DNA from 2 places in the Cupriavidus sp. 01L46 genome. Region 2 is predicted to be linked to the other one. Evidence: predicted binding sites of a transcription regulator. Region 2 holds the regulator's gene; the other holds the start of a gene.
What was found. The regulator FliA, encoded in region 2, starts transcription of late flagellar genes. The targets are predictions, from matches to a motif close to CTAAAGTTTNNNNNNNNNNNGCCGNTA.

Region 1 (21,079 bases), on a different contig from region 2:
TGTGGAAGCGCGCGCGGGCGATGGCTGCCCGCGCGCCGTCGAACAGCATCACGATGAGCCGGTGCGGAGAAGCACTCATGGCTCCGGTCTGGACGCCTACATTGGCATAGGCGTTGGCGGCAGTGCGTGCGTACATGGCGGCGATCCCTAGGTTTGGTGCGGCGGCTGCGAACGGGGTGACGTGGGTCAGGCCGTCTTGCCGCTTGCAGCAGAAAACTGCTGCGTCAGATAATTCTTGGTGGCAGTCATCTGCGACATGATCGAGTCCAGTTGCTGGAACTGGGTACGATACTGCGCGACGGTGGCATCGATCTGGGCGGACATGTTGGTGTAGTCCGTAGCTAGTGACTTGAGTTGCGCATTGACGCCGTTGGTGGCGGTGGTCAGTGCCCCGGTGGCGCTGGAGAAGCCGGCTGCCACGGTCGCCAGCTGGTTGCCATAGCCCGACTTGCCGTCGGTGCCGCTGAACAGCTGGGCCACGCCGGCCTTGTTGCTGGCTAGCACGCTGTTCAGCTTGGCGGTGTCCAGCGACATGGTGCCGTTCGCGTTGAAGCCGATGCCGATCTGCGTCAGGTTGTTCAGGCTGCCGCTGGCGCCTGTCTGCGGCGTGTTGATCACGGAGCGCAGCTGGTTCTCGATCGTGCGCAGGGTGCTGTCGCCCAGCAGTACGCCCGCGGTCTTGGTGGTCGCGTCGTAGCTGGACAGATTGCCTGCCGTGGTCTGCAGCGTGTTGTAGGCGGTGACAAAGCTCTGCACCGCGCTGGCCATCGTCGAGGTGTCGGTGGACACGCTGATCGTGCTGGAGCCGAGCGTGGCCAGGTTCATCGTGACGCCCTGCGCGGCGCCCTGGACCGTGTTGGTGGCGCTGGTGATCGCCAGGCCATTGACGGTGAGCTTGGCGTCCGCGGCCTTGACGTTCTCGGTCATGGCCTTGGTGCCCGCCGGATCATACGACAGCAGGCCGCTGATGGTGCTGGGGTCGCCCGCGCCATTGCTGGCCACCGACACGCGCATGCTGGAGGCGGCGCCGGACGTGTTGGAGGTGATCACCAGGTGATAGGGCGCGCTGCTGCCGTCATTGACGATGCTGGCGGTGACGCCGGCATTGGCCGCGTTGATGGCATCGCGGATGCCGGTCAGCGTGTTGTTGGTGCCGTTGATGTTGATCGAGGTGGGCGTGCCGCTGCCCGGCGTGAACGTCGTGCCGCTGGTGGTGCCGAATTCGATCTTGATGCTGGCGCTGCCCAGCAGCTGGCCGGTGCTGTCGGTGATGCCGTTCGACACCAGCGTCTGCGACTGCGCCAGGGCCGTCACGTTGACGGCATAGCTACCGGCTACTGCGGTCTTGTCCGCGGCCGTGGTCAGCACGCTGGTGTTGCTCGACGTAGTGGTCGTGCTGTTATACAGGCTGGCCGTGCCGAGCGCGGCGGCTGTGGTCTGGAACGAGGCCACGGCGCCCTGGAGCACGCCATAGGCCGACAGCTTGGAGGTCGCCGCCGTCTGCTGGTCCGTGATCGGCGTGAGCTTTGCCTGTTCCCCCGACTGCAGATTGGTCAACAAGGTACTCAGATCCAGTCCGGAACCAACGCCAAGCGACGAAATCGATGAACTCATGATTGCTACCTGTGATGACTTTGTTCGGGGGGGGGAGGGCTGGCCGCTCAAGCGGTCTGGTGAATCAGCAGGCCTTGCAGCTTGTCAATGGCCCGGGTGATGCGCAGGACTTCTTTCGAGGGGAACTGGCGGATGGTTTCGCCTGTAGTCTTGTCCACCACCACCGTCACGAAGCGGTGGGTGTCGTGGTCGATGTTGAACCGCACCTCGACCGGGGTCGCCCGCAAGGCTTCGTTCAGACTGGCGAGCGCGCTGGCCAGCTCCCTGGAGCTGGCCGCTTCCGCTTTCGCGGCTGCGGCCCCCTCAGCCGAGGCTGAGCCCGCTTGCTGGCCGGCGGCCGGCTCGCCTGCCGTATCCACGGACGAGGCCGGGGTGGCGGCAGGCGTGGCGGTCATCGGCGATAGCAGTTCGGGCGATCTGATCATGGTCTGTCTCGCGGCGGTTGGGTCGGAGCATAAAAGCCCCGGTGGAAACGCTTTCAGAGCGGAGACCGCTCTGGAAGCATTCCCGGCAGTACCGGGCCCGCAGGCCCGGCACTACTAGGAGGGTGACGACTGTTGCGGGATTAACGCAGCAGCGACAGCACGCCTTGGGTCGACTGGTTGGCCTGGGCCAGCACAGCCGTACCTGCTTGTTGCAGGATCTGGGCGCGCGACATGTTCGACACTTCCGTCGCGTAGTCGGCGTCTTGAATGCGCGAGCGCGATGCCGACAGGTTCGTGACAGCCGAACCCAGGTTGGAAATTGCCGAGTTGAAGCGGTTCTGCACTGCGCCCAGCGAGCTGCGCAGCTTGTCGACCGTTGCCAGTGCGGCGTCGATCGTGGTCAGCGGGTTGGTGCTGCCCACGCCGGTGAAGGCGGTGGTAGCAGTGGTGCTGCCGCTGGTGCTCAGTTCGATCTGGGCGCCGTTTGTTACGGCCGTGGTCGTAGAGCCACCGTTGACCAGGGCTGCCGGGCCTGCCGTGGTATCCAGAGCGTAGTTGTTGCCACCTTGGCTGACGTACGCCACTGCCGCACCGTTCGAATCCGCGCCGACCTTGACCAGCTGGCCAGCCACGGTATTGCCAGTATTGCCGTTGGCCGCATCGCCGACCTTCACGTCGGCCTTGTTCAGCGTAACTTTGCCATTGCTGTTGTCGACCGAAGCAGCGTAGTAGTCGCTGCCGAACTTGACCACGTAGCTGTTGGTGGAGTTGCCTGCGGAGTCCAGCACGTTGCTCAGCGTCAGGTCGCTGGCCTTGACGGTCGAGCCGGTAGCGGTGGTCAGCGAGGTTGCTGCGGCGGACAGGTCGACTGCAACCGGGGTGGTACCGGTAGCGGCGGCAACCGTGGTGATGGCGGCGCTGGTCGGCAGTGCGTTCTTGGCAACCGTGAAGCCGGTCATGCCCAGGGTCTTCGAGCTGATTTCCTTCAGGTCGATCGAGATGGTCTGGCCGTCTTGCGCGCCAACTTGCACCTTCAGCGACGATGCGGTCGACGACAGGACCTTCACGCCGTTGAAGTCGGTCTGTTGCGACGTACGGTCGATTTCAGCCATACGCTGGGTGATTTCGTCCTGGATCGACTTCAGATCGCTTGCCGAGTTGCTGCCCGTTGCGGCTTGCACGGCCAGGGTACGGATAGCTTGCAGGTTGTTGTTGACTTCGGTCAGCGCGCCTTCAGTCGTTTGCGACAGCGAGATACCGTCGTTGGCGTTACGTTGAGCTTGGGTCAGGCCGTTGATGTTCGAGGTGAAGCGGTTGGCAATTGCCTGGCCAGCAGCGTCATCCTTGGCGCTGTTAATACGCAGGCCCGAGGACAGACGCTGGATCGCGCTGTTCAGCGACGATTGCGACGAGCTCAGGTTGTTCTGCGTCATCAGGGACAACGTGTTGGTATTGATGACCATCGACATGGTACGACTCCTATTCTTTTACAAGTGAGTTGTGCAATCCGGCTGTTGCCGCAACGTTGGCTGCCAGGCAATGCTGGGCGAGAAGTGCCACCGTTGTTTGGGTTATCGGTTGGGGCCGGAAAAGATTTAGAGTGATCTTTGCGATGGTTTGAAAACGAATGGCGGATTTGGTGTGAAACAAGCCCCGCCGGGCCTGCGGCGTGACCTCGGCAACGCCTAGCGGCGCTTGCGGGTACGCGGTGTATATAAGCTGACAAATTCCGGCGAGGTCTCCGCCCCGGGCACGCTGGCCATGGCCTCGGGGGCGTGAGCCGGCGTGATCACGGCGATGGAGTGCTTGTAGACGATCTGCGCAAGCGGGTCCTGCGCCGACTCCGCCAGCAGCACCATATAGTTGTCCGCCGCCATGATCACGCCGTGCAGCCGAATGCCGTTCGATAGGTGCACGACGACAGGATTGCGACTTGCGCTGTGGGTGGAGAGCTGCAGGTGCTGCAGTTTCCGGCTCGGGCGATCGATCCTGGTTACCTTCTTGTTCACAACTTCTCCGGAAGAGCCCGCTCGGGTTCTGGCGGCTGGCAACGGTCCAATAACTGGGCCTGGGCAAATGGGGTGTGACAGCGTGGCTGGGTGCCGGCTGTGGCACGGCCTGGGCTGGGCGGGGGATGAAACATCCGCTCTCGGTGCTGGCGCGGGACGGCGAGGCGGCATGGGCCGGGACCGGCCCTGGTTTGTGTCCAGGCGGTGGATCCGATGCTGCCCCGCAAGCTGTGGCGGGCGACGCCGCCAGAAGAGAAGGGGAATACTTCAGCGGCGAGGGTAACAAAATTTCTTACAAATCTTGACGGTTGGGGGGCGCGTCTCGCGTAGAGGTTTTCCTCTAATAAAACTATTGCATCACGCTGCAGATCTATGCGTTGATTTGCGCTTGCGTGGCAAGTCCCAACGCCACCCGCGCCCGCATTCCCTGTCTGGCATGGGTTTGCGGGCAACAAGGTGGCCCTGGCCTGCTGCTGCGATGTATTCCATGCCGCGTATTCGCCACTTGCGTGGCACTTTCGGCACTTTTGCTATCAGAGTTATCCCTGATAGAAATTGGATTTACACCTCATGTAAGCAGGTTTATATTCGCTTCAGGGCCTTTCGGCTCTAAAGCAGTCCTGGAAAGCCTACGAGCACCCCGCGCGTGGGCTTCTTTTTTTGTGTGCCCACTTTGTTTGTTGTGCGCCCTCGGCGACAAGCGCCGGAGGCGGCACTTCGAAGTGCATGGGTGACATTAGACGACAGGTTGCAGCCGGCCAATCGTTCGAATTGCCGGGCTTTTCCCCCTTATATTCCCTTTCAATCCCGCTTTTTTCCGCTTCTTTGTGGAAGTCGCTGTTTAGCCCTCAAGCTTGCTCCTGTCCCTGCCGTTAAGCCCGCGATGCGGCGTCGCTCCGGAAATCTGTCCGGGGCGAGGATGAAGCGCGCGCGATAAGAGTTAAAGGAGCCGGGAAGATGCGTTGGTTGCGAAACTTTGGCATTGGGGTGCGCCTGACGGTAGCGTTTTCGCTCGTGGCGCTGCTGCTGGTTGCCGTGGCCGTGCTGGGCATGATGTCCCTGCGCACCATGAACGAATCGATGCGCCTGACAGTGGAAGGGCGCCTGTTCAAGGTGCTGGAGATCGAGCGTGTCAAGCAAGTTGCGCTGCGCGCCGGCATCCTGGTGCGCGATGCCACCCTGAATGAGGATCCGGTCGCCGTGCGCCGCAACGCCGAGCGCATCGGCGCGCTGCGCCAGGACATGCGCGGCACGCTGGATGAACTGGGGAAGTGGTTGTCCAGGTCCGCCAGGCCTGAGATCCAGGAAACCTATCGTGCCCTGATCGAGGCACGCAACGCTTACGACACCCAGCTCGACACGGTGCTGCGCCAGTTGCAGGGCGGCGAGTTCGACAGCGCGCGCAGCGCGCTGGTGGCGACCCTGCCGGCGGCCCAGGCACCTTACTTCGACAAGCTGAGCGAATTGTCCGACGGCGGGCGCAAGGTGGCCGCTGCCGCCGTGCTGGAGGCCAATGCCAGCTATGAGATGGGGCGCAACCTGCTGCTGGGTCTGGCTGCCGCCGCGCTCGCGCTGGCCGCCGTCCTCGGCATCAGCATCACGCGCTCGATCACGCGCCCGGCGCGGCAGGCGCTGGACGCGGCACAAGCGCTCGCACATGGCAACCTGACCTATGTCATCCACGCCAGCAGCGATGACGAGATGGGCCGCATGCTGGGTGCGCTGGAGCGCGCTTTCGGGCAGCTGGCAACGCTGGTGCACGGTATCCAGGGCGCGACGCGCTCGATCGACGGCGCGACCCGCGAAATCGCCAAGGGCAATACCGACCTGTCCCAGCGCACGGAAGAGCAGGCGGCATCCCTGGAGCAGACCGCGGCATCCATGGAGCAGCTCACCTCGACGGTCAAGCAGAACGCGGCCAACGCACGCCACGCCAACGAACTGGCGCTCAGCGCTTCCGGCGTGGCAACGGCGGGCGGGAACGCCGTGCGCGGCGTGGTTGAGACCATGCAGCATATTTCGCAATCGTCGGCCAAGGTCGCCGACATCGTCGGTGTGATCGAAGGGATTGCCTTCCAGACCAATATCCTGGCGCTCAACGCGGCCGTGGAAGCTGCCCGCGCCGGTGAGCAAGGACGTGGCTTTGGCGTGGTGGCCGCAGAGGTGCGCAGCCTGGCCCAGCGGTCTTCGTCGGCGGCCAAGGAGATCGGCCAACTGATCAATGGCTCGGTGGGGCAGGTGGCCCATGGCGCCAAACAGGTCGAGGACGCTGGCCGCACCATGGACGACATCGTCGGGGCGGTGAAGCGCGTGACCGACATCATGGGCGAGATCGCCGCGGCCAGCGAGGAGCAATCCTCCGGCATCGAGCAGGTCAACCGCGCCATCAGCCAGATGGAAAGCGTGACGCAGCAGAACGCCGCGCTGGTCGAGCAAGCCGCCGCCGCCGCCGAGAGCCTGCAGCAGCAGGCCGCCGGGCTGGTCGACGATGTATCCAGGTTCCAGGTGACACCGGCGCAAACGCATGTTGCACGGGCGCCCGCACCGGCTGCGCCTGCGCGAGTGGTATCGGCCGCGCGCGCGGCGCCGGCAGCCGCCGGGCGGCGCCCTGCGGCGCATACGGCCGCAGGTGGCAAGAGCCACCCGCCGGTCCGCCAGGCGGCGGCTCGCCCGACTCCCGCCAAACCGGCGGCTCCGGCCGCTCGTGCTGCCCAGGCGGTGCAGGTGGTGCATGCAACACCTGCTGCACCGGCAGCGCGCGTGGCACCTGCAAGTGCTGCCAAGCCGGCGGCCCGGCCGGCCGCCGTGGCGCCACGTGCCGGCGCGGTCCGCACCACCCGCGAGCCTGTGTTGCCTAGCAAGGCCCGCGCGCCGGTGGTGCGCCAGGGCCGCGAGCCTGTGCTGTCTTCCAAGGCACTGCCCGCCGCGCGCCAGGCCAAGCCTGCCGCCGTAGCACCGGCGCCGCGCCGCGCCGTGCGCACCCCGGCCGCCGGCAGCCCGGCCATGGCCGCGGGCGACTGGGAGTCGTTCTGAGTCCGGCAATGCCGCCTTGAATGTCGCTTGAATATCGCCTGAATGTCGATCAGGCGGCATTCAGGTCAGGAGCCCGGCAAGGCGCCGGGGCGGCTGCAAGGCGCAAGGCTTAGGCCTACAATAGCGCCCTTGTATACAAAAACAGACAGGAGCGATGCCGCCCGTTCGCGGTGGCGCCGCACTCCATGTCCCTCGCCGCAAGCGTCCTCTCTGCCTCAGCCCATGACCGCCGCCTCCATGCCGCCCTTCCTGGCGGCTTCAGCTCCGCCTTCACCCGCCCAGTCACCCGCGAGCGCTTCGGCCACTTCCGCCGCCCCCGAGACCGCGGGCGATGGCGGCAAACCTGGCAACGCGGCATCCGTCCCCTCGCCGGTTCCGCCGGTGCCGGTGATGCAGGTCATTTTCGGGCTGATGCTGGCCATCCTGCTGGGCGCGCTGGAGCAATCGATCGTGGCCGTGGTGCTGCCGGAGATCGCGCTGCAGCTTAATGGCTTCGAGGAGATGGCCTGGGTGGTCTCGGCCTACCTGGTGGCCTCCACGGTGGTGACGCCGATCTACGGCAAGCTCTCGGATCTGCTCGGGCGGCGCTCGGTCCTGTCGTTCGCCATCGTGTTGTTCTTCCTGGCTTCGATCGCGTGCGCGCTGGCGCAGACCATGCCGCAACTGATCATCGCGCGCGTCCTGCAAGGGCTGGGCGGCGGTGGCCTGATCTCGGTGTCGCAGGCCACCATTGCCGATGTGGTGCCGCTGCGCGACCGTGGCCGCTACCAGGGCTATGTGAGCGGCGTATGGGCCGTGGCCAGCATGGCCGGCCCGGTGATCGGCGGCTACCTGGCGCATTACCTGTCGTGGCGCTGGATTTTCTGGATCAATCTGCCGCTGGCGCTGATCGCGCTGCTGGTGGTCCGCCGTGCGCTCAAGCACCTGCCAGCGGGCGGGCGCCGCCATCGCATCGACTACGTCGGCGCGCTGCTGTTCGGTGGCGGCCTGACCGGCGTGCTGGTGTTCCTGACCCGGCTCGGGCAGGGGCAGTCGGCCGCGACGCCGCAAACGCTTGGCCTGCTGGTGGCCGGGGTGGCCGCCATGGTGCTGTTCGTGTGGCAAGAGCGCCGGGTGGCGGACCCGATGATCCCGCTGGACATGCTGCGCGTGCCGACGGTCGCGATCTGCTGCATCACGCTGTTCCTGTGCTTCTTCCAGCTGATCGCCATGTCCGTGCTGCTGCCGCTGCGTTTCCAGGTGGTGGGCGGCGTGCAGGCCGATAGCGCCGCGCTGCGGCTGGTGCCGCTGACGCTGTCCATCCCGTTTGGCGCGTTTGTCTCGGGCCGGCTGATGACGCGCAGCGGCCGTTACAAGCCGCTGCAGCTGGTGGGTTCGCTGGTTGCCCCGCTGGCGATTGTTGCGCTGGCCTTCGTCGATCCGCATGCGGTCCTGCTGACCGCGCTGGTGATGGTGATCCTCGGCCTGGCCATCGGGCTGCAGTTGCCGAGTGGCTTGGTCGCTACCCAGAACGCGGTGCCAGCGCATCAGGTAGGGGTGGCCACGGCGCTGACCGCGTTCTCGCGCATGCTCGGCGGCGCGGTCGGCGTGGCGGTGCTGACCACCGTGCTGATCGCGCTGCTGCGCCGTGGCGACATGGGAATAGCGGACCTGGCCGGTGGCGAGGACGTCCTGATGAGCATGTTCCACCGCGCCATGGTGGGCGGCGACGCGGGCGCCTCGGCCGATGCAGGCGCGGTGCGGGCGGCGGCCGAGGTGGCGTTCCGTACGCTGTTCCTGCTCAGCGCCGCTGTGTCGCTGGTGGCGCCCTTCCTGGTGGCGCGTCTGCCGGAGGCCACCTTGCGCGGCAGCACTGGCGCCAGCGTGGCGGCCAGCATGGATTGATTGGCGCACGCTGGCCGAGTGCGGCCGCGTGGCCCGGCCAGGTCAGGGGCTCCGCGCCTCTGGCGTGCTGCTTTTTCCGAGGAAGCCGAACTCCACCGGCGTCTTGGCGTAGAACACCTGGACGTCTTCCAGGGCGAGGCGGTCGAACAGCCGCTGCACTTCCTCCTCCGTGGCAATCACGGTGATCTCCTCCGGCCGGTCGGCCAGCTCCACGAAATGCCAGGTGTGAAAGCGGCGGTCATGGCCGATGCCTTCGGCCGCGACCATATGCGTGGCGCCGCGGATCTGCAGCTCGCGCAGGATCTGCAGCAGCCAGTGGGATAACTGCTTGCCGTGGTGGCGGCGGTTTTCGATGGTAAATAGCGTGAGCTGGAAGCCTTGCACGGCAGCCCCCTTTTGCCCCCTTGCGGCGGTGTTCGCGTGCCGCGGACGTGGCATGGACGGTGTGCGCCTGACGGGGTGCCGTCTTTAGTTTAGGCGCGAAACCTGCTGCCCAAAAACCAAGGGTTCACCCTAGTCTCATTCGGGGAGAGGGCCGGCTATATTTTCATTCGTCTCAATAGCAATCTGTGGTTTTATATATAAAACAAAACCAAGGGATCGCTCCCGTCACGCCAACCATTAGCAGGCCTACCGTGCGACATCCGAAGCCCAACACCAACCTCAGGCGTGCACTGCGCTGGCCCGCCGCTGCCTGCCTCGCGTTCGCCAGCCTGTGGGTTGGCGCGGCACCAGCGGCATGCGCCGCGCAACCCGCCTCAGCCTGCAGTGCGCTGCGCATTGTCGTGCCGTTCCCGGCGGCTGGCCCGGCCGACCTGCTCGCGCGCACGCTCGCGCAGGGTTTGCACCAGCGGCGCGGCGTGACCGCGGTGGTGGACAACAAGCCCGGGGCCAACGGCAATATCGGCATCGATGCGGTGCGCCGCGCGGCGGGCGATGGCTGCACCTTGCTGGTGGCGCCGGCCGGCAACCTGACCATCAACCCCACGCTGTTCCCGGCGCTGTCTTATCAGGTCGAGCGCGACTTCCTTCCCGTTTCGCTATTGGCAAGTTCGCCCAATGTGCTGGCGGTGCACCCTTCCGTACGCGCAAATTCCGTGCAGGCGCTGGTGGCGCTGGCACAGCACGCCAATCCGCCGCTTGGTTATGCCAGCCCCGGCGTGGGCAGCGGCCTGCACCTGGCCGGCGAGTTGTTCCGCCAGCAGACCGGCATCGCGCTGCTGCATGTGCCCTATAAGGGCACCACGCAGGCGCTCAACGACGTGGTGGGCGGGCAGGTGCCGATCCTGTTCGGCACGCTGCCCACGCTGGCGCCCTTCATCCGCTCCGGCGCGTTGCGTGCGCTGGCCGTGACCCAGGCCAAACGCTCGCCCGCCGCGCCCGCGATTCCGTCGCTGGCGGAGCAGGGCGTGCACGGCATCGAGGTCAGCTCCTGGTACGCGCTGCTGGTGCCGCACGCCACGCCGGCGCCGGTGGTGGAGGCGCTGAATGCCGACGTGCGCGAAGTCTTCGCCGGCAAGGCGGTGCGCGAGGAACTGGCGCGCCAGGGCATGGAGCCGGTTGCCAGCACGCCCGATGCGCTCGCCACGCGCATCCGCCAGGAAAGCGCGAGCTGGGCCGAGCTGATCCGCGCACGCGGCATCAAGGCTGAATAAGGCAACAGCGTAATGACGCAATGATGCGCAACAACGCAAGCCGGTGCTGGCGGCCGGTTTGCGTCATCCCCCCCCACGCATCACGCCTCACTCCCGCCCGTCCTCCGTCGCGGCGCCTTCGGCATCCAGCCCCTTCATGTTTTCCAGCAGCTTGAGCAGGTAGTGCAGCGTGTGGGTGATGTCGCCGGTTGAAAAATCGGTCAGCGCCCGCTCGTAGTAGTCCCGGATCTTGGGCTGCGCCAGGCGCAGCCATACATGGCGCCCGGTCTCCGTCATGGTGACCAGCCGCGAGCGCCGGTCGCGCCCGTCGGGCGCCATGCTCAGGTGGCCGTCGCGCTCCATGCGGCTGATCAGTCCCGACAGGTTCTGCCGGCTCACCATCAGGTAGCGCGCCAGGTCGCCCACGCTCATGCCATCGGCCGCCTGTGGCCGCGACAGCGCGCCCAGCACGGCCCACTGCTGCGTCGTCAGGCCTTCGGCCTCGACCGCCCTTGACCCTGTTTTATGCAACATATTTGCGCATTGGTACAGGCGAAAGAACAACCTGTTTGCCATTTCCATGCGCGCTGCTGGGGCAAGATCATCATCAAAATCGGGGTTAACCATCATAAATTCCTGAGAAACCGTACTTGCATTGGTTCAGTTGCCCGCCTAGTATACGTCAATATATTTACGTATTTAACCGCTGGCGCGCGACCTATCAGTCGCACGATAGCACCCTGGACCACGAAGGAGAACACTGTGCAAAGACTCGAAGGCAAGACGGTCATCGTGACTGGTGGTGGTGGTGGCATCGGCGGCGCAACCTGCCGGCGCTTTGCGCGGGAGGGCGCCGCCGTGGCCGTGCTCGACCTGAACCTGGCGGCAGCGCAGCAGGTCGCCGCCCGCATCCGCGAAGACGGCGGCCGCGCCGAAGCATTCCAGTGCGACATCACGGACCGCGCCAGCGTCGACACCGCCGTGGCGGCCACCATCGGCCAGCTTGGCCCCATCGACGTGCTGGTCAACAACGCCGGCTGGGACGTGTTCAAGCCCTTTGCCAAGACCGAGCCGGCGCAATGGGACCGCCTGATCGCCATCAACCTCACCGGCGCGCTGCACATGCACCACGCGGTGCTGCCCGGCATGGTGGAGCGCAAGCGCGGGCGCATCGTCAACATCGCCTCCGACGCCGCGCGTGTGGGTTCCTCCGGCGAGGCGGTCTACGCCGCGTGCAAGGGCGGCCTGGTGTCGTTCTCCAAGACCATCGCCCGCGAGCACGCCCGTCACGGCATCACAGTCAACGTGGTGTGCCCCGGCCCGACCGATACCGCGCTGTTCGAGGACTACAAGCAAGGCGCAGGCAATCCGGAAAAGCTGATCGAAGCCTTCACCCGCTCGATCCCGCTGGGCCGCATCGGCCAGCCGGAGGACCTGCCCGGCGCCATCGTGTTCTTTGCCAGCGACGACGCGGCCTTCGTCACCGGCCAGGTGCTGAGCGTGTCGGGTGGCCTGACCATGAACGGCTGAACCCGGCCGCGGCGATATCGAAGACATCGAAGACAACGGAGACAACGACCATGAACTACGAAGACATCCTCTACGACGTGCGCAACGGCGCGGCCTGGATCACCATCAACCGCCCGGAGAAGATGAACGCCTTCCGCGGGCGCACCTGCGACGAACTGATCCACGCCATCAACCGCGCCGGCTATGACCGGGAGATCGGCGCCATCGTGCTCGCCGGCGCCGGCGAGAAAGCCTTCTGCACCGGCGGCGACCAGTCCGCCCATGAAGGCCAGTACGACGGCCGCGGCACCATCGGCCTGCCGATGGAGGAGCTGCACAACGCCATCCGCGACGTGCCCAAGCCCGTCATCGCCCGCGTGCAGGGCTATGCCATTGGCGGTGGCAATGTCATCTGCACGATCTGCGACTTCACCATCGCCTCCGAGAAGGCCGTGTTCGGGCAGGTGGGCCCCAAGGTCGGCTCGGTCGATCCTGGCTACGGCACGGCCTTCCTGGCCCGCGTGGTGGGCGAGAAAAAAGCGCGCGAGATCTGGTATATGTGCCGCCGCTATCCGGCGGCCGAAGCCCTCGCCATGGGCCTCGTCAACGCTGTCGTCCCGCATGAACAGCTCGACGCCGAAGTGCAGAAGTGGTGCGACGAGATCATGGAAAAGAGCCCCACCGCGCTGGCCATCGCCAAGCGCTCGTTCAACATGGACACGGCCCACCAGAGCGGCATCGCCGGCATGGGCATGTACGCGCTCAAGCTCTATTACGACACCGAGGAATCGCGCGAGGGCGTCACCGCCTTCCAGGAAAAGCGCAAGCCCGATTTCCGCAAGTACGCCAAGTAAACCGCCGTAGCCGCCGTAGCCGCCGTAGCCGCCGTAAGCCGCCATAGCCGCCGTTGCTGTCACAAGCAACGCGGCCGCGCGGTGCATCGCATCGGCGCGCCATGCGGCAAGACATCCTGGAGACGCCATGAACCCCTATCTCGACGAAGACCTGGCCGCGCTCGGCGACCATGCCCGCCGCTTCGCCACCGAACGTATCGCACCCGGCTTCCTGGCGCGCGACCGCACTCGCGAGCTTGACCGCGCGCTGATGCGCGAAATGGGCCAGATGGGCTTTATCGCCCCCGAGCTGCCCGAGCAATACGGTGGCCAGGGCCTGGGCTGCCTGGCGGCCGGCGTGATCCACGAAGAAGTGGCGCGCGCGGACCTGAGCCTTTCCTACATCAACCTGCTGGCCTCGCTGAACGGGCAGATCCTGGCGCATCATGCCGCCCCGGAGATTGCGCGGCCATGGCTGCAGCGCCTGACGCAAGGCGAAGCCCTGCTTGCCATCGCGCTGACCGAGCCGCGCGGCGGCTCGGACGCGGCCAACCTGCGCCTGCGCATGGAGCGCGACGGCGGCCACTACGTGCTCAATGGCGAGAAGACCTCCATCTCCGCTGCCGACCAGGCCGACGCCGCCGTGGTGTTCGCGCGCAGCGGCTCCGTGGAGGCGGGCGCGCGCGGCGTCTCGGCGCTGCTGGTGCCGATGGACCTGCCCGGCATCACCACCAATCGCTTCGACTGCCACGGCCAGCGCGCGATCGGGCGCGGCTCGATCTTCTTCGAGAACGTGCGCGTGCCCGTCAGCCATCTGCTCGGCAAGGAAGGCGAGGGCTTTGTGCAGGTGATGCAGGGCTTCGATTTCTCCCGCGCGCTGATCGGCCTGCAGGTACTGGCGGTGGCCAGGGCGAGCCTGGAGGAAACCTGGGAATACGTGGCCGAGCGCCAGGCCTTCGGCAAGCCGCTGGCCGCCTTCCAGGGCGTGTCCCATCCGTTGGCGGATTTCGAGACGCAGGTCACTGCCGCGCGCCTGCTGTGCCTGCAGACGCTCTGGCTGAAAGACCGCAACCTGCCGCACACGGCCGAAGCCGCGATGTGCAAATGGTGGGCGCCCAAGCTGGCCTACGACGTGGTGCACCAGTGCCTGCTGTCGTTTGGCCACGGCGGCTACGACCGCGGCCCGATGGAGCAGCGCCTGCGCGATGTGCTCGGCTTCCAGATCGGCGACGGCACCGCGCAGATCATGAAGACCATCATCGCCCGCACCCGCGCGGGCCGGGATGCGGTGCCGGCCTGATCTCGCCAGCTAGCAAGCCCGAACCACAAGCCCGGCAAGCCAGGCCAAACCGACAACAACAAGGAGACACGCCATGGAATTCGACGCCATCCTGCTGCCCCCGCGCCGCGCGTCCAGCGTTGCGCAAGGCCTGTGGCCAGAGCGCACCATCAACGATGCGCTGGACGACTGCGTGGCCCGTTGCCCCGACAAGGTTGCGTTGAGCGCATTGCAGGTGGAGAGCGGCACGACCACGCGCCTGACGTACTGGGAGCTGGCCGGGCGGGCCGGGCGCATCGCCGCGGGCCTCGCCAGGCTGGGTGTTGGCGCCAACGATGTCGTGTCCTGCCAGTTGCCCAACTGGTGGGAGTTCACCGCGCTCTACCTCGCCTGCGCGCGCCTTGGCGCGGTGCTCAATCCGCTGATGCCGATCCTGCGCGAGCGCGAGTTGTCGTTCATGCTCCGGCACGCATGCAGCAAGGTCGTGGTGATTCCAAAGCGCTTTCGCGGGTTTGACTACGAAGCCATGTTCGATGGCCTGCGCCAGGCACTGCCCGACCTGCAGCATGTGGCCGTGATCGGCGGCGCCGGGCCCGATTCGTTCGAGGCCTTGCTGGCCGGTGCCGGCGCGCCGGACCTGGCGGCTGGCCATCGCCCCGGCCCGGATGACATCACCCAGCTCATCTACACCTCCGGCACCACCGGCGAGCCGAAGGGCGTGCTGCATTCGTCCAACACGCTCATGGCCAACATCGTCACGTACGCCGAACGCCTGCGCCTGGGTGCGGGCGACGTGATCCTGATGGCCTCGCCCATGGCGCACCAGACCGGCTTCATGTACGGCCTGATGATGCCGGTCATGCTGGGCGCGAGCGTGGTGCTGCAAGACATCTGGGAGCCGGGCAAGGCCGTAGCGTTGATCCGGCAGGAGGGCGTTACCTTCACCATGGCCTCCACGCCGTTCCTCACCGACCTGGCCCGCACGGTCACCGAGACCGGCAGCGCCGTGCCCACGCTGCGCGCCTTCCTGTGCGCCGGCGCACCTATCCCCGGCGCACTGGTGGAGCTGGCGCGCGGCGCGCTGGGCGCCAAGGTGATCTCCGCCTGGGGCATGTCGGAAATGGGCGCTGTGACCACCACCCGGCTCGAGGATGACGATGCGCGCGCCGCCAGCACCGACGGATGCCCGTTGCCCGGCGTGGAAGTGCGCGTGGTCGACGCAGCGGGCGCGGCGTTGCCGGTGGGCGCCAGCGGCCGCCTGCTGGTGCGCTCCTGCTCCAATTTCGGCGGCTACCTGCGCCGTCCCCACCTGAACGACACCGACGCCGACGGCTGGTTCGACACCGGCGACCTGGCCCGCATCGACGCGCGCGGCTACATCCGCATCGACGGCCGCAGCAAGGACGTCATCATCCGCGGCGGCGAGAACATCCCCGTGGTTGAAATCGAAACCCTGCTGTACCGGCATCCGGCCGTCGCGCAGGTGGCCATCGTCGCCTATCCCGACGAGCGCCTTGGCGAGCGCGCCTGCGCCTTCGTCGTGACCCGCGACGGCCAGGCATTCGACATGGCCGCGATGGTGGATTTTCTCAAGGCGCAGAAGATGGCCGCGCAATACATCCCCGAGCGGCTGGTCGTGCAGGCCGCGCTGCCGTCGACGCCAGCGGGCAAGATCCAGAAATTCAGGCTGCGGGAGCAACTTCGCGAGAGCGGGCAAGGGGAGGGAACGTCCAATGACCGCGCATGAAGCCACGCCTGCGATCGACGAGAACCTGGTCCTGCTGGAGATGGCCGGCCGCGTCGCCGTGATCCGGCTCAATCGCCCCCGGCAGATGAACGCGCTCAACGATGCGCTGATGGATGCGCTCGGCCTGGCGCTGCTGGCGTGTGACCAGGACGACGGCGTTGGCGCCATCGTGATCACCGGCAACGCCAAGGCCTTCGCCGCCGGCGCGGACATCGCAGCCATGCGCGGCTGGGACTATATGGACGTGTTCAAGTCCAACTACATCACGCGCAACTGGGAGACGCTGCGCAATGTGCGCAAGCCCGTGATCGCCGCGGTGGCTGGCTACGCGCTTGGCGGTGGCTGCGAGCTGGCCATGGCCTGCGACATTGTCATCGCGGCGGACAACGCGGTGTTCGGCCTGCCGGAACTGAAGCTCGCGGTCATCCCCGGCGCGGGCGGCACGCAGCGCCTGCCGCGCGCCATCTCCAAGGCGAAAGCCATGGACATGTGCATGACGGCGCGCAACATGGGCGCGGATGAAGCGGAGCGCAGCGGGCTGGTATCGCGGGTGGTGGCGGCCGGGCGGTTGATGGATGAAGCGATGGCGGCGGCGCAGACGATTGCCGGTTTTTCGCTGCCGTCGATGATGGCGGTCAAGGAGGCGATCAACCGCGCCTACGAGTCATCGCTGTCCGAGGGAATCCTGTTCGAGCGGCGGCAGTTGCATGCGCTGTTTGCCACGGAGGATCTGAAGGAGGGGATGAACGCGTTTTTGGAGAGAAGGGCGGCGGTGTTCCGGCACCGCTAGACGGCATGTGGGCATCGATGCCGGAACGCCCGATCCGCCAAGGCCGCAAAAAGGGGTTCCGCGTTCACCTCGTCATTGGCTCCATTCAAATGGCTCCAATTTTGGGAAAAGAAGTTTGAATGCCAAGTCAACGGACGCTTAATACGATGCGTTTAGTGGAGAGCTGGTCGGTCAGGCTAGCTCAATGTTCGCGTGTCCACGGCTGCCCGGGAGGTGGCCTTCCAAGGAAATGTCATGAAGAAGATTGTCGCTACCGCTTTCGCGCTGTGCCTTGGCGCAGCATCCATCGCCGCTCAGGCGCAAGGCACCGGCAAGGTTGATCCCTACACCCAGGGCGCCAAGGCTGGCAAGGCAGACCCGTACACCGATGGCGCCAAGGCAGGCAAGGCCGACCCTTATACCGACGGGGCCAAGGCTGGCGACAAGTTTGACCCGTATACCCAGGGCGCAAACAAGAGTTCGCGTGCCAACCTGACGGATTCGAAGGCGAAGAAGTCGCATAAGAAGCACACCAAGAAGGCAGCGCCGGCCTCCGCCGCCGGGACCTGAGCCGTCTCGCCGCGCGGCGGTTGATGCCGTGCGCCTGGAAAAACCCGCCAAACCGGCGGGTTTTTTCTTTGACGAACCGGGTTGGCTTGTCCCCGGCACCGCGGGCCATGACGCAGCCCAGGGTAATGCAGCGCCGCAGTCCTTCCTGTGCTGCCTGATCCCCGAGCGGAATTCAGGGTGCCTCTCCGGCCGGCATGATTGCTGTCGTATCGATGCGTTGGACCTTGCCCTGCTCCCGTACTTCCGTACGAAGCACGAAGCGCTCGCTTGGGCAATACCAATCCGTGATCTGCATGACCGAAGGCGTCGTCATGATCAGCGTATCGACTAGCTGCGCCGGCCCAAGCGAGGAATGTTTTTCGTAAGTGATCGGTATGCAATCCTTGCGGCCCAGCGCGGTTTCGATCATGCGGCGCCGTCCGACGTGGCGCGAGCTGATGGTGATCGTGGCGTGCGGAGCGCGCAGTTCGCCCACCTCCTCATCCGTTCCGCGCGCATAGATCTTGAGCGTCAAGCTGGAGTTGACCGTCACGCCGCCAAGTGTCGTGCCCTCGCGCAGATCTGCGCCGGCATAGTTGACCACACCTTCGCCCACGCTTGTCGATGTGCCATAGAGCCGGGCATAGCGCGCTCTCGCATTGATCTCTGCATGGATTTCGACGCGAACCGCCGATGGCCCAGCGAGCGGCGAGATGCTGACCAGGTCGCGCTGGTCCGCAATGACCGGCGGCCCCATCAGCGCTGCCAGCGCGCTCTTCGAGTGAATATTGATGATCGCCTGGCATCCCGCCGGCGTATTTTCCAGCAGCTCCTGGACCGTCATCATGGACATCGGCATGGTGCCGTCCGCCTCCATCTGCACTTTCGCATTCGGGCGAGACCAGAGCGTTCCCCAGCAATTTGCCGTGCCCGCCGATGGCGGCGCCTGGGCCGGCAGCGGCCTTTCGGACGATTCGGACGAAATTGACGCGTCAGTCGCGGCCCACACCACCTGGGTGCCAGTCAGTACAGCAGCGATGCCAATCGCAGCAAGCTCGCGCTTCACGCACACTTTCTTCCCCGGGGGCAAATTTCCATTCTACTGCCTGGGTGCGCCATCAAGGGGCGCTGGCCGTGCGCCGGATTCCCGGCAGGGAGGCTGGCCTGCCCGATGCTGCATGCCGGAGTGAATATGCTTCGCTCGTCACAACTTTTTTCCTCAGCCGGCCAGTCCTTCACAACTCAGGCTATGTAACTATCAGTTTTGTTTGTCGATCTAAATAATAAATCAACCGGACGGTCGGTTTATAAATATACTGCGGCATCGGTCCACAGGAAAACGCCATGTACACCCAATCACTGGATATCCCGGGCAACGCCCAGCCGCTCGAAACGGTGCAAGCCGACGTCTCGCCGGAGCAGGCGCATTTCGACGCGGTCATGGACGCCGACGGCAAGATCGAGGCGCAGGACTGGATGCCAGACGCATACCGCAAGACCTTGATCCGGCAGATCTCGCAGCACGCGCATTCCGAGATCATCGGCATGCAGCCCGAGGGCAACTGGATCAGCCGGGCGCCGAGCCTCAAGCGCAAGGCCATCCTGCTCGCCAAGGTGCAGGACGAGGGCGGCCATGGCCTGTACCTCTACAGCGCGGCCGAAACGATGGGCGTGTCGCGCGACCAGCTGGTCGATGCCTTGCACGCTGGCAAGGCCAAGTATTCGAGCATCTTCAATTACCCCACGCCCACCTGGGCGGACGTGGGCGTGATCGGCTGGCTGGTGGATGGCGCGGCGATCATGAACCAGATCCCGCTGTGCCGCTGCACTTACGGCCCGTACGCGCGCGCCATGATCCGCATCTGCAAGGAGGAGTCCTTCCATCAGCGCCAGGGCTTCGATGCGCTGCTGTCGATGATGAAGGGCACGCAGGCCCAGAAGGACATGGTGCAAGAGTCGGTGAACCGCTGGTGGTGGCCGGTGCTGATGATGTTCGGTCCCAGCGACAAGGACTCCATCCATAGCGGCCAGTCGTTCAAGTGGGGCATCAAGCGGATCTCCAACGACGACCTGCGCCAGAAGTTTGTCGACGCGACGGTCGAGCAAGCCAAGATCCTCGGCGTGACGCTGCCCGATCCGGACCTGAAGTGGAACGAGGCGCGCGGTGCGCACGACTACGGCGCGATCGACTGGGAAGAATTCTGGCGCGTGGTCAATGGCGACGGGCCTTGCAACAAGGAGCGCCTCGCCACCCGGGTGAAGGCGCACGACGATGGCGCCTGGGTGCGCGAAGCCGCGCTGGCGCATGCCGAGAAACAGACCGCCCGCGCCCGCAAACAAGCTGCTTGAACAGGAGACAAAGATGAACAAGGAATGGCCAATCTGGGAAGTGTTCGTGCGTAGCAAGCAGGGCCTTGACCACAAGCATTGCGGCAGCCTGCACGCGCCTGACGCCAGCGGCGCACTGCGCATGGCCCGCGACGTCTATACGCGCCGCCAGGAAGGCGTGAGCATCTGGGTGGTGCCGTCGGCCATGATCACGGCGTCGGACCCGGCGGACAAGGAGTCGTTCTTCGAGCCGGCTGGCGACAAGATCTATCGCCACCCGACGTTCTTCGTGCTCCCCCCCGAAGTCGACCACATGTAAGGCGGGACCCAGAACATGACAACGCCCCAACATTTGTCGTACGTGCTGCGCCTGGCCGATAACGCGCTTATCCTCGGCCAGCGCAACAGCGAGTGGTGCAGCCAGGGCCCGGCGCTCGAGGAAGACATCGCGCTGGCGAACATCAGCCTGGACCTGATCGGCCAGGCACGCCTGCTGTATTCGCACGCAGCTACCCTTGACGAAGCGCTGAACGGCACACGGAAAACCGAAGACAGCTACGCTTACTTCCGCGCCGAGCGCGAGTTTGCCAACTACACCTTGGTGGAGTTGCCCCACTTCGGGCCGCTTGCCGGCACGGCACGCGCCGAGCGCGACTATGCGGTCACGATCACGCGCAACTTCCTGTATTCCGCGCTGATGGGCCACCTGTGGACGGCATTGCAATCGTCCACCGACACGCATCTGGCGGCCATCGCTGCCAAGTCGCTGAAGGAAACCCGCTATCACCTGACCCACGCCGCCGACTGGCTGATCCGCTTTGGCGATGGCACCGAGGAGTCGCACCGGCGCGCGCAGGCGGCACTGGATTACCTGATGCCGTACACCCGTGAGTTCTTCGCGGCCGATGCGGTGGAGACCGCGGTGGCAGCGGCCGGCATCGGTCCCTTGATGGCGGACCTTCAGCCCGCCTGGCAGGCAGACGTCGCCGCCACAGTGGCGCTGGCCACGCTCACGTTGCCGTCGGAGGCGAAGCACGTCACCACCGGCAAGCACGGCGAGCACTCGGAGCACATGGGCTACCTGCTTTCCGAAATGCAGAGCCTTGCGCGCCAGCATCCCGGCGCCACCTGGTAGATCAAGATGAACGCTGCTGACACGTTGATGGAGTCCGACGCCACGCTGGAGCGCGCCTGGACCGTGCTCGAAGCCGTACCCGACCCGGAAATCCCGGTGGTGTCGATTCGCGAACTGGGCATCCTGCGGGACGTGCGCCGCGGCGATGATGGCGTGCTCGAAGCCGTCATCACGCCTACCTATTCGGGCTGCCCTGCCATGTCGCAGATTGCCGAGGACATCGAGCAGGCCTTGAACGCCGCGGGGATCCTTTCCCATCGCGTTGTCACCGTGCTCGCCCCGGCCTGGACCACCGACTGGATGACCAGCGAAGCGCGCGGCAAGCTGCGGC
Region 2 (6,190 bases):
TACCCAGCAAGGAATCATCGTGAAGATCAATCAGACCACCTCGTCGAGGCCGAGCGACGCCATCGACGGCGCCGTGCGCAGCGTGGCCGGCGCCCCCGGATCGACGGCTGCCCCGGAGACGTCCAGCGTGCGCGTCAGCAGCCCCCTGTCGGCCCAGGTGCGCGAGATCGGCGCGCGCATGGTAGAAGACCATGACGACGATATCGACACCGCCAAGGTCGAAGAGATCCGCCAGGCCATCTCCGAAGGCCGCATCAAGATCGACCCAAGCAAGATCGCCGACGGCCTGCTCGCGTCCCTGCGCGAACTCAGCGGCGGCGCCTGACATCGCGGCTTGCTACGGGCCGCATCGCCAACCCCACCCCAAGATAGGCAAGCCATGAGCCAGTCCCTGATCCAGAACCTGCGCCGCGAAACCGAGCTCGCGCAGGAGTTCGCCACCTTGCTGGGCGAAGAAAGAAGCCTGATCAAGGCCGGCGATTACCAGGCCCTTGCCGGGGTGCTGGAACGCAAGGTCGAACTGGCCGGATTGCTGGGCGCGCTGACACGCACACGCGAGGCGCAGATGGGCGCCATGGGAATTCGCACCGGCGCGGGCGGCCAGCTGTTCGGGCGCCAGATCGATCCGTCGGTGGAAGCCGCATGGCGGACGCTGGTGTTTGCGGCACGCGCTRCAAGCGACGCCAATGCGCTGAATGCCGCGGTTGTGGATGCGCACCTCGAGTTCACCGAGGAAGCGATTCTGGCGTTGCGGCAACGGGGTGACAACACAACGCTGTATGGGCGCGACGGGCGCGCGCAGAACGGGCCGCAAGGGGTCAGTCTGGCGACTGGTTGAGTTGGATAGCGGTTGAGTTGGGTAGTTTGTGGCATCTCGTTCTTGCGAGTGCCCGCCCTCTCCCCCGGCCCCTCTCCCACAAGTGGGAGAGGGAAGCAAACCAGCAGGGGGGGATAGGCCAACGCCTCGGTTTAGCCGTGTGACCCGCCCCCAAGGCGGGGAACACCCAGGGGCGACGCGAAGCGAGCCGTGATGGTTTGAATCTCCCGCTATGCGGCGCCTCGCCGCATCCGGGTCGCCTTCTTTGCCTACTTTCTTGGCGAGACAAGAAAGTAGGTCGCCGCCCCGCAGGGGTGGTGAAACTGCAGTTGAAGTTGCAGTTAAGCAGTTGCGGTTGCAGTTGCGGTTAAGCGGTTGCGGTTAAGCCCCCCTCACCGAAACCCAACCGTCACCTCGTTAGCCTGCCCAATCAAGACCGGCGTCAACGCCCCCTTCCCCGGCACCTGAAAGGCAAACACAAAGCCCTTGGCAGCGTCATCCCCGCTAAACGCCTCGGTCAGCCCCTCAGCCCCCGAAAGCAATACACACCGCTGCGCATTGCATAGGTAAGCCTGTAGTGCATTCGGCGGCGTACGCGAGAAGCTATAGCGCCACCGCACTGTCGTGATTGCGCCCTGCGCCTGCGGCAAATAGCCGGTCGGTGAAATCGGGACGGAAACGGTACGCAGGCCTTTGCTGTACAGCGCAGGCCCGTTCACCGAAGCCGACCAGCTATGCAGCGCCTGCCCGCCAGGCGCTGCCAGTGCCGGGCAGCACGCCACGGCGAGCGTCAACGCGGCGAAGCGCTTGGGCCAGTAGCTCACAGCAACCCGCGCAACTGCGAACGCAGCCGTGTGATCGCCTGGCTACGGATCTGGCACACACGCGACTCGGTGACTTCCAGCACCGCGCCGATTTCCCGCAGGTTCAGCTCCTGGTCATAGCACAGCGACAGCACCAGCTTCTCCCGCTCGGGCAGGCGCTCGATGGCGCGGATCAGCGCTTCGCGCATGCCGCTCTCCATCAACACCGTGAGCGGGTTGCCGTCATCGCTCACGCTCAGGTGCCGGTCGAGGAAGTCCTCTTCGCCAGAGCGCTCGAAGTCTTCATAGTGCAGCAGCTGGCAGCCATAGACCTCGTTGAGCAGCGTCTGGTATTCGTCCAGCGGCAGCTCCAGTTCCTGGGCCACTTCGGAATCGAGCGGCGCACGGCCCAGCGTTTGCTCCAGGCCGCGCACGGTGCGCTCGATCCGCCGCGTKAACTGGCGCAGGCTGCGCGACTGCCAGTCGTTGGCGCGCACCTCGTCGAGCATGGCGCCGCGAATGCGCTGGCTGGCGTAGGTCTCGAAACGCGCACCGTGGGTGTCTTCATAGCGCTTGGCGGCGTCGAGCAGACCGATCATGCCGGCCTGGATCAAGTCATCGAGCTGCACGCTGGCAGGCAGCTTGGCCGCCAGTTGCAAGGCGATGCGACGCACCAGCGACGCATGCGCCGTCACGGTATCAGTCTGTTCGAGCTTTCCCTGAATCGTATACATGGTGGAATTCTCGTGAGTCCTAGCTTGCAGGTCCCGGCGCTTAGGCCAGGGCCGTGGCCGTCGGCGCCATTGGTGCCGACAGGGTTGAACGGGGATCGGTGGACATTGGCCAGCTGGCAATGCCTGTGGCAATTMGGCGTAATGCGGCGGTGGCGGGCGYGGCCGGGAAGGCCTCGACCACGCAAYGGCCCAATGCGGTACTGCGCTCGACCAGCGGATCGTGCGGCAGGCTGCCCGCGGGGCTGGCCTCGACGCCAAGGTACTGGCTGGCGGTACGGGCCAGGTTGCCCAGCACCGCACTGGCGGCGGCGTCCCCGGCGGCGGCATTGATCACCAGGTGGAAACGCCGGCAGGCGTACAGGTGATTGAGCTGCTTGATGCACGCGTATGCGGCCTTGATCGAGGCCGGCTCCGCGCGCAGCACCACGATGAGGTTATGCGCCGCGCCAGCCATTTGCGACAAGCCGCCATCCGCATCGCTGCGGGCATCGCTGAGCACGGTGCGAAACGACTTGAGCAACTGCAGGTCGCCATTGGCCTGGGGGCTGCCCGGCAGCACAGCAACGGTGCCGGCGGGACGCTTGCCGAGCGCTGCGTCGAGCGTCACCGCGCCTCCCAGCACCGCGGCCAGGGTGCCTTCCGGCATGGCGCCGGCAAGCCGGGTGGCGCGGGCGCCGAAGCGGTCCTCATCGACGAGCAGTACGCGTTCGCCTTGCAGGGCAAGGGCGTTGGCCAGCCCCAGTGCCACCGTGGTGGCCCCGGCACCGGCATCGCTTGCGACCACGGCAACGCGGCGCGTGGCGCGTGGCGCCAACATGCGCCGCAGGCTTTCCGCCTGGTCGGTTGCGAGTGAATTCACGGCTTATTCTCCCTGCGCCAGCGTCTCGAACACGCGGCTTGCGCTCATGCGCGCCTCGAGCACGCCCCCGGCGCCGCCCAGTTGCAACGTCTCCGGCGGCGCTTCCTGAACGGCGGGCTGCGTGGCGCGGCCGCTGCGGGCGGGATAGTTTTCCAGCACGTCGAGCAAGGCCAGCAAACGGCCGATGCCTTCGACCAGCACAGCTGCGCCGCAAGCCTGGCGAGCCGGCGCGCGGCCGGTCAGCCGCGCCAGGAATGCGGCGACCGAATCATCGCAGGCTTGCTCGAGGCGCAGCGCGGCCACACCCATCTGCAGCGCGAGCAAGCGGGCGCAGGCCTGCGCTTCGGCCTGTGCGGGTTCATGGCCGCCGTCGCCTTGGCCAAGGTGGTCCAGCGCATGGCGCAGGGTGCGCAGTTGCGCTTCGCCGGCTTCGGCCCAGCGGGCCCAGCGTGCCAGTTGCGCGCCCTCGGCCGACAGCGCCGGGTCGCACAGCAGGTAGTGCACGGCGAGCGTCTGGCCGTTCTCGCGGTCGACCACGCGCGACACCAGCAAGCCGGCATCGGTGCCGCCCTCGGCGGCGGCGCGGGCGCCGCGTGCCTGGCCTTCGAGCACGCGCACCGGGCTTTGGGCGATCCACTGCACCGCATCGCGGCCGCGATAGTCCATGTCTTGCACAGCGTGGAAGGTCAGCGTCTCGGCCAGCGCATCGAGCTTGACGGCGGCACCGCCGCTGGCCACGCGGGTGGTCTTGCGTGCGGTGGCCAGCCAGCGCTCGCCAGCTTGCTGCCAGCGTGCCAGCACAGGGGCGGCAGGCATGGCGTCGAGTACGTTGACCACGGTACGGGCGGCGGCGATGGCGGCGCACAGCGTGGCGGCATCGGCTTCCCATCCGCCCTGGCCGCCTTGCAGCGCCGGGCCGGTGCGGCCTGCGGGTGCGGCAGCGGCCGCCAGCGGCAGGCCGTCGCGGTCCGCCAGGAACAGCGTGTGCTGCCAGGGGCGCGGCGCGCGCCGTCCCGCCACCGGTGCGGCCACCGTGGCGCTCAGCGACAGCACGAAGCGGTCGCAATGGCGGGCGAGGTCGCGGCAGGCGGCCTCGCGCACTTGCTGCGCCATCAGGCGCGGCGAGGATGCGCTCTCATTGCGTTGCTGCCACAGCGAGCGGACCAGTTCAAAGCTATAGCTGCCAGCGTTCAGTTGCTCCACGCAATCGCCCACCGCGTTGGCGCTGTCCGTCAGCGAGCGCAGCATGCCGTCGGCGCCGCCGGGGCTGGCGGTGCGCGCGGCTTCGCTATCGTCCTGCGCGGGCATGGCGCGGCGCGCGGCTTCCGCGTCGGCAAACACCGATCCGCGGCGCGGCGTCTGGAAGGCACGCTCGACAAGGGCCGCGCCGTTGGCGAGCTCAAGGTGCTCGGGCACGCGCTGGCCGGTGGAGGCGTAGTACACCGGCAAGCGGTGGCGGATCACCACGTCGAGCACGGAGCCCAGGTGCGTGGCCTCATCCAGCTTGCTGACGATGCAGCCGTCGATGCCGCCATCGGGCGTGGCATCGTGACGGTAGGCGTGGACGACTTCGTTGAGCGTGTCGCCGTGGCTGGCGCCGTTGAGCAGCAGGATGCGCTGCACCGGCGCCTGCACGCCAGCCAGCATGGCGATCTGCTCGGACAGGTTGCGGTCGCGCTGGCTCATGCCCACGGTGTCGATGATCACCAGGTGCTTCTCGGTCAGCGCCGCCAGCGCGAAGCGCAGGTCGGCCGCGTCCTTGACCGCATGCACGGGCACGCCAAGGATGTCGCCGTAGATGCGCAATTGCTCGTGCGCGCCAATCCGGAACGTGTCGGTGGTCAGGAGCGCCAGGCGTTCCGGGCCGTGCTTGAGCACGAAGCGCGCGGCAAGCTTGGCGGTGGTGGTGGTCTTGCCCACGCCGGTGGGACCCACCAGCGCCAGCACGCCGCCCTGGGCGAAGAGCGCATCTTCGTCGTTCAGCACCGGCACCTTGCGCCCAAGCTCCTGGCGGATCCAGGTCATGGCGGCGGGCCGGTCATGGCCCAGCGGCAAGTGACCCAGCAGCGAACGGGCGAGCTGCCCGGAGAAGCCAGCGGTCACTAACCAGGTAAACAGCGAATCGCGCAACGGGTCTCCGCCGATCGACGGCAGGCTGTGCGTGCCCACGCCGGAGAACTGGCGCTCCATCATGGCGCGCATGGTCTGCAGCTCGCCGCGCAGGTCGCCAAGGGCGCCGTCGACGGCGACCGCGGCAGCCGGCGGCGGCGTGAATACGGGCGCGTTGCTGGAGATGGCGCCGAGATCGGTGTCGCGCATCGCGACAATCTCCACCCCCCCTTCGACGGTGCGGTTGGACAGCACCACGGCATCCGGCCCCATCGCCTCGCGCACCTGGCGCAAGGCCTCGCGGCCATTGGCCGCCACGAATTTAGCTACGCTCATTTTGCGAAACCCCTCACGCTGTGCCACCGATCATGGCGGTGATCCTGATATTTCTGTTGTCCGGCACCTCGGCATGCGAAAGCACCTTGAGTTGCGGCATGGTCCGGCGCAGGAAGCGCGCCAGCAACGGGCGCAGCGGATGCGGCACCAGCAGCACCGGATCCAGCCCCAGCTGTTCTTGCCTGATCACCGCGCCATGCGTCTGCTGCAGCAGCGCATCGGCCAGGCCCGGCTCGATGCCGCCGCCGTTAGTGAGCGCCTGCGACAGCACGCGTTCCAAGCCAGCGTCAAGGCCGATGACCTGGAGGTCGGCGCCGTTGGGGAACCACTGCTGGGTGATGGCGCGGCCCAGCGCCATGCGCACCAGCGAGGTGAGCTCGTTGGGATCGCTGACCTTGGGCGCGTGCTCGGCCACCACGTCCAGCACGGTGCGCATGTCGCGGATCGGCACGCTTTCGTCCAGCAGGTTCTGCAGGATCTTTTGCAGCGCGGTGAGCGTGATGACCTTGGGAACCAGGTCTTCGGTGAGCTT

Region 1: a site for FliA is predicted at 3,612-3,638, ahead of AC1DS3_RS06550 (FliC/FljB family flagellin). Genes of this name have one in related genera too.

The regions. Positions count from the first base shown of each region.
Region 1 covers NZ_JBFTSF010000023.1:13,466-34,544, forward strand. The annotation lists gene fliS (flagellar export chaperone FliS) at 1-136, opposite strand, end outside; gene fliD (flagellar filament capping protein FliD) at 187-1,614, opposite strand; gene AC1DS3_RS06545 (flagellar protein FlaG) at 1,662-2,039, opposite strand; gene AC1DS3_RS06550 (FliC/FljB family flagellin) at 2,180-3,508, opposite strand; gene AC1DS3_RS06555 (RNA chaperone Hfq) at 3,725-4,048, opposite strand; gene AC1DS3_RS06560 (methyl-accepting chemotaxis protein) at 5,006-7,081, shown strand; gene AC1DS3_RS06565 (hypothetical protein) at 7,297-7,482, opposite strand; gene AC1DS3_RS06570 (MDR family MFS transporter) at 7,472-8,965, shown strand; gene AC1DS3_RS06575 (DUF190 domain-containing protein) at 9,008-9,403, opposite strand; gene AC1DS3_RS06580 (tripartite tricarboxylate transporter substrate binding protein) at 9,640-10,620, shown strand; gene AC1DS3_RS06585 (MarR family winged helix-turn-helix transcriptional regulator) at 10,708-11,226, opposite strand; gene badH (2-hydroxycyclohexanecarboxyl-CoA dehydrogenase) at 11,362-12,129, shown strand; gene badI (2-ketocyclohexanecarboxyl-CoA hydrolase) at 12,180-12,962, shown strand; gene aliB (cyclohexanecarboxyl-CoA dehydrogenase) at 13,090-14,241, shown strand; gene aliA (cyclohexanecarboxylate-CoA ligase) at 14,315-15,967, shown strand; gene AC1DS3_RS06610 (enoyl-CoA hydratase) at 15,954-16,757, shown strand; gene AC1DS3_RS06615 (amino acid ABC transporter permease) at 16,992-17,306, shown strand; gene AC1DS3_RS06620 (hypothetical protein) at 17,479-18,351, opposite strand; gene paaA (1,2-phenylacetyl-CoA epoxidase subunit PaaA) at 18,630-19,634, shown strand; gene paaB (1,2-phenylacetyl-CoA epoxidase subunit PaaB) at 19,648-19,932, shown strand; gene paaC (1,2-phenylacetyl-CoA epoxidase subunit PaaC) at 19,948-20,748, shown strand; gene paaD (1,2-phenylacetyl-CoA epoxidase subunit PaaD) at 20,755-21,079, shown strand, end outside.
Region 2 covers NZ_JBFTSF010000060.1:115-6,304, forward strand. The annotation lists gene flgM (flagellar biosynthesis anti-sigma factor FlgM) at 20-325, shown strand; gene AC1DS3_RS13080 (flagella synthesis protein FlgN) at 380-838, shown strand; gene AC1DS3_RS13085 (flagellar protein FlhE) at 1,210-1,641, opposite strand; gene AC1DS3_RS13090 (RNA polymerase sigma factor FliA) at 1,638-2,354, opposite strand; gene AC1DS3_RS13095 (MinD/ParA family ATP-binding protein) at 2,395-3,213, opposite strand; gene flhF (flagellar biosynthesis protein FlhF) at 3,217-5,658, opposite strand; gene flhA (flagellar biosynthesis protein FlhA) at 5,672-6,190, opposite strand, start outside.